Regions from separate parts of the Brotocaccenecus cirricatena genome, predicted to be linked through region 2. Evidence: a T-box and tRNA genes for the amino acid it is inferred to sense, from the RefSeq annotation. Region 2 holds a T-box; the other holds one or more tRNA genes.
What was found. A T-box is a leader RNA that pairs with one kind of tRNA and senses whether it is charged. The one in region 2 lies ahead of tyrS (tyrosine--tRNA ligase), so its partner is inferred to be a tRNA-Tyr.
Positions count from the first base shown of each region.

Region 1: it has a tRNA-Tyr gene. The T-box ahead of tyrS (tyrosine--tRNA ligase) is inferred to sense a tRNA for this amino acid. The anticodon was not compared.

Region 1 is NZ_JAJEPW010000031.1:1,017-3,462, reverse strand. It holds gene LKD37_RS10500 (helix-turn-helix domain-containing protein) at 1-492, opposite strand, end outside; gene LKD37_RS10495 (trimeric intracellular cation channel family protein) at 710-1,351, opposite strand; tRNA gene LKD37_RS10490 (tRNA-Tyr) at 1,529-1,613, opposite strand; tRNA gene LKD37_RS10485 (tRNA-Thr) at 1,626-1,701, opposite strand; gene LKD37_RS10480 (hypothetical protein) at 1,840-2,073, shown strand; gene LKD37_RS10475 (sigma-70 family RNA polymerase sigma factor) at 2,054-2,362, shown strand.
Region 2 is NZ_JAJEPW010000011.1:14,599-17,044, reverse strand. It holds gene recN (DNA repair protein RecN) at 1-638, shown strand, start outside; T-box leader at 688-934, shown strand; gene tyrS (tyrosine--tRNA ligase) at 1,001-2,227, shown strand; gene LKD37_RS05445 (hypothetical protein) at 2,351-2,446, opposite strand, start outside.

The sequences.
Region 1 (2,446 bases), on a different contig from region 2:
GGAGTCCCCCTGGATCCGCACCGCCAACTCCGCTCCCCGGGGCACCTGGCCGGTAACGGGAATGGTCTCATAGTCCTCGTTGAACACCGGGGCGGCATATCCGGCGGCGGCGGGACTGGCATACAGGGGGATGGTGCGGGGGTCCTGCCGGGGCTGAAGGCGCTCCGACTCCTGCTGCAGGTCCTCCAGGGCCCGGACCATGGTGTGGACCGTCTGCCGGCCCGCCAGGCTCAGCCGGCGGTATCCCTCCAGCAGGGCCTGCTCCTCGTCGGACCGGATGCCGCCGTGGGCACGGTAGGCGTCCCGGTACAGATAGTTGGGGTCCACCCCCAGGGCGTCAAACAGCCGCAGCAGCACCTCCTCCTTGGGAGCGCTGACGCCGGTTTCATAGTTTCCCACCGCCGACCGGGAAATTCCCAACCGGCCTGCCAACTCCGCCCGGGAGATGCCCAGCTCCTCCCGGCGCTTGCGCAGCTGTTCGCCAAAGCTCATGCTTTCGCCCTCCTTCGACGGGGTTCGCCCCATGCTGTCGATAGCGTACCATATTTGTTGGTTCTTGTCAATAGTTTTAACAAGAATCTTGTTAATTAAGGATTGACATAACAAGATTCTTGTGCTATAGTAGCGTCATTCTCAAGTTACTTGGCAGCAAGGCCGAAAAAAACCTGCCGCAGCCGCGGCAGGCATAGTCCTTTTTGACAAACGCTGGTTATTCCGGAAGGTCCGCCGCGTGGGGCAAGCCCCAGCGGAAATGGGCCGCGCACAACCGCAGCACCAGGATCACTGCCGCCCCCAGCAGCATGGAGGGGATATCCCCCAGGTGCCGCCAGCACAGGGCGCACAGCAGGGCCCCGATCAGGGTGGGGCAGGCGTAAAAATGCTTGACGAAGATATAGGGCTTCTGGTTGGACAGCACGTCCCGCAGCACGCCGCCGCCTACGCCGGTGATGACGCCCACGAACACCAGCAGAAACAGGTTATAGTCCTGGGCCTGCTGAAAGGCGCACTGAACGCCCACCACCGTGAACAGCCCCAGACCGATGGAGTCCAGCCACAGCATCACCAGCTCATAGGCCCGGCTCTCCACCGCCAGCAGGTGCCGCACCGCCGGCAGGAACACCAGGGCCGACACCCCCATGGCCACCAGGGCATACACCGGCTGGCAGAACATCACCGGCGGGGTGATGCCCAGGGTCAGGTCCCGGATGACCCCGCCGCCGCAGGCGGTGCACACGCCCAGGATCACCACGCCGAAGGCGTCCAGCTGGCGCTGAAGCCCCGCCAGGGCCCCGGAGGCGGCAAAAACCGCCGTTCCCACGATTTCCAGTATGAAAAGTACCGTATCGGTCATAAAAATCGCCCTTTTTCCTCAGAATGCCCCGGCATTATAGCACAGGCGGCAGGGCCGCGCAATGGGACAGTGCAACAAATTTTTCCGGTTGTTGCCCGGATTTATGCAACGATTTGAGAAAATTCATGTATGGTTAGAGGCAAAAAAAGACTTCCGGATGCAAGCATCCGGAAGTCCTGGTGGGGGATGGTGGATTCGAACCACCGAAGGCGTTGCCAGCAGATTTACAGTCTGTCCCCTTTGGCCACTCGGGAAATCCCCCATATATGAAGTTTGGAGCTGGTGGACGGATTCGAACCCCCGACCTGCTGATTACAAATCAGCTGCTCTACCAGCTGAGCTACACCAGCGTCTGACCAGCGAAGATTATATTACCAGACTCCACCCCGTTTGTCAACAGAAATTTTCGCCTCTGGCGGGAATTTTTTACATAAACCGGCACCGACACCACATTCACCCATGCACACAGGAGAGAGGAGGCAGTTGATATGACGATGCAGGAATTGTCCCCGCAGTATGCCCGGCAGGCGGAGGCCGTGTCCCGGCGGCTGCGGGAGCTGCGCCAACAGGCACTGACGGAGGGGGACCCGGAGCGGGTCCAGGCCCTGCGCCGCAGACAGCAGGAGCTGCGGCCCCTGCTGCAGGAGGCCCGGGAGCTGGCGGAGCACACCGCCCATTATTATGACAGGGGGTACATAAGACGTGAAAAATACCGCATCTGATCTGGCAGGCCTGCCCTATGATCCGCTGAGCATGGCCAGTCTGCAGCTCTGGAAGCAGGAGAATCAGGAGGACAACCGCCCCCGGATCGAGCGGCTTCTGCGGAACCTTCCCCTGGCCATGGAGGAGGAGCTGACGCCCCGTCAGCGGCAGATCATGCGCATGCGCTATTCCCGGAACATGTCCGTCACCCGCATTGCCCAGGAGCTGGGCATCAACAAGGCCACCGTTTCCCGGACCCTGTCCCGCAGCACCTGGAAGCTGTACCGCAGCCTGCGGTACAGTCTGTAAAAAAACTTACATTTTCCCCGGAAAAGCCTTGACTTTTCCGGGGAAAACCTTATAATGCCTATACTGTACGCGCGGTTTATATGG
Region 2 (2,446 bases):
AGCTGAAGAAGGCGGAAAAGGCCGCCCGTCAGGCGGCGGAGAGCCTGTCCCAGGCCCGGCATCAGGCGGCCCAGCGGCTGGAGGAGCAGATCCTCACAGAGCTGCGACAGCTGGACATGGGCAGAATTCGGTTTGCCATCCGCTTTACGGAGCAGGCCCTGGCGGAAAACGGCATGGACCAGGTGCGGTTCCTGATGTCCGCCAACGTGGGCGAGGAGCTGCGCCCCATCCACAAGATCGCCTCCGGCGGCGAGCTGGCCCGCATCATGCTGGCCATGAAGAACGTCCTGTCGGAGCAGGATCAGGTGGGCACCATGGTGTTCGACGAGGTGGACACCGGCGTGTCCGGCCGGGCCGCCCAGAAGGTGGCCGAGAAAATGGCCCGCATCAGCCGCACCAAGCAGGTGCTGTGCGTGACCCATCTGCCCCAGCTGGCCGCCATGGCCGACACCCACTTCTCCGTGGAAAAGGGGGAGCAGGGGGGACGTACCTTTACCCGGGTGGTGCAGCTGGACCGTGCCCGGCGGCAGCAGGAGCTGGCCCGTCTCACCGGCGGGGCCTCCATCTCCGCCACCATGCTGGAGGGGGCCGGGGAGCTGCTGGACCAGGCGGAAAAATTCAAGAAAACCTTGGCCTGACCCGTTGACAACCGGGGACGGAAACGCTATAATGTGCCTAACTTCATATGCAACAGCGATGAAGGGAAGAAGTATCCGGCCAGTCTGCCTGCAAAGAGAGCCCCTGTGCGGTGAAAAGGGGAGAGGCGGCGGCGGGAGAATACATCCCGGAGCAGCCTTCTGAACGGCTCGATGCCTATTAGGAATGTGTCGGGTTCGCCCGTTACAGCGATAGGGTGTTGCTGCACCCGATGAGGCCGCACGCCGCGAGGCGTCGGCGAAGCTGAGGTGGTACCGCGATTTTTGTCGCCCTCTGTCAATCTGACAGGGGGCGTTTTTTTGCCCCCTGTACGCCCAAAATATCGGAAAGGAATCAGAACAACATGGGAATTTATGAAGAACTGGTGGCCCGGGGACTGATCGCCCAGGTCACCAACGAGGATGAGATCCGCGAGATGATCAACAACGGCAAGGCCACGTTCTATATCGGCTTTGACTGCACGGCGGACTCCCTGACGGCGGGCCATTTCATGGCCCTGACCCTGATGAAGCGCCTGCAGATGGCGGGCAACAAGCCCATCGCCCTGATCGGCGGCGGCACCACCATGATCGGCGACCCCTCCGGCCGCACGGACATGCGCAAGATGCTCACCAAGGAGGACATCGACCACAACGCCGCCTGCTTCAAGCGGCAGATGGAGCGGTTCATCGACTTCGGCGAGGGCAAGGCCATCATGCTCAACAACGCCGACTGGCTGCTGAAGCTGAACTATGTGGACCTGCTGCGGGAGGTGGGCGCCTGCTTCTCTGTCAACAATATGCTGCGGGCCGAGTGCTACAAGCAGCGCATGGAGAAGGGCCTGAGCTTCCTGGAGTTCAACTACATGATCATGCAGAGCTACGACTTTTACTACATGTTCCAGCACAACGGCTGCAACATGCAGTTCGGCGGCAACGACCAGTGGAGCAACATGCTGGGCGGCACGGAGCTGATCCGCCGGAAGCTGGGCAAGGACGCCCACGCCATGACCATCACCCTGCTGACGGACTCCCAGGGCAACAAGATGGGCAAGACCGCCGGCAACGCCGTGTGGCTGGATCCCAACAAGACCAGCCCCTTCGAGTTCTATCAGTACTGGCGCAACGTAGACGACGCCGACGTGCTCAAGTGCATCCGGATGCTGACCTTCCTGCCTCTGGAGCAGATCGACCAGATGGCCGACTGGGAGGGGGCAAAGCTCAACGAGGCCAAGGACATCCTGGCCTATGAGCTGACCAAGCTGGTCCACGGCCAGGACGAGGCCGAGAAGGCCCGCCAGGCGGCTCGGGCTCTGTTCGGCGGCGGTGCCAATGCCCAGGATATGCCCACCACTGAGCTTACCGGCGACGACCTGGGCAGCGGCGAGATCAACGTGCTGAACCTGCTGGTCCGGTGCGGCCTGTGCGCCAGCAAGGGCGAGGCCCGGCGGCTGGTGCAGCAGGGCGGCATCACCGTGGGGGACAAGAAGGTGGATTCCATCGACGCATCCTTCGGCTGCCAGGAGTTCACCGGCGACGGCCTGATCATCCGCAAGGGCAAGAAGGTGTTCCACCGGGCCGTGCTGATCTGAGGATAGCCAGCAGAAGCAAGCTATCGCCAGGTGCGTCCAATACGAACGATATATGGGATCATCCCTGCATGTTATAAGCCAAAAAGGGTGCGGACAGCGATGTCCGCACCCTTTTTGTATCTTTCACATCCAGGCGTATGCCGCCCCCACGGGCAGCAGGAGAAGCAGCAGCGACAGCAGCAGGGCCGGAACCATGGCGCACCGGCGGGAGAGCAGCAG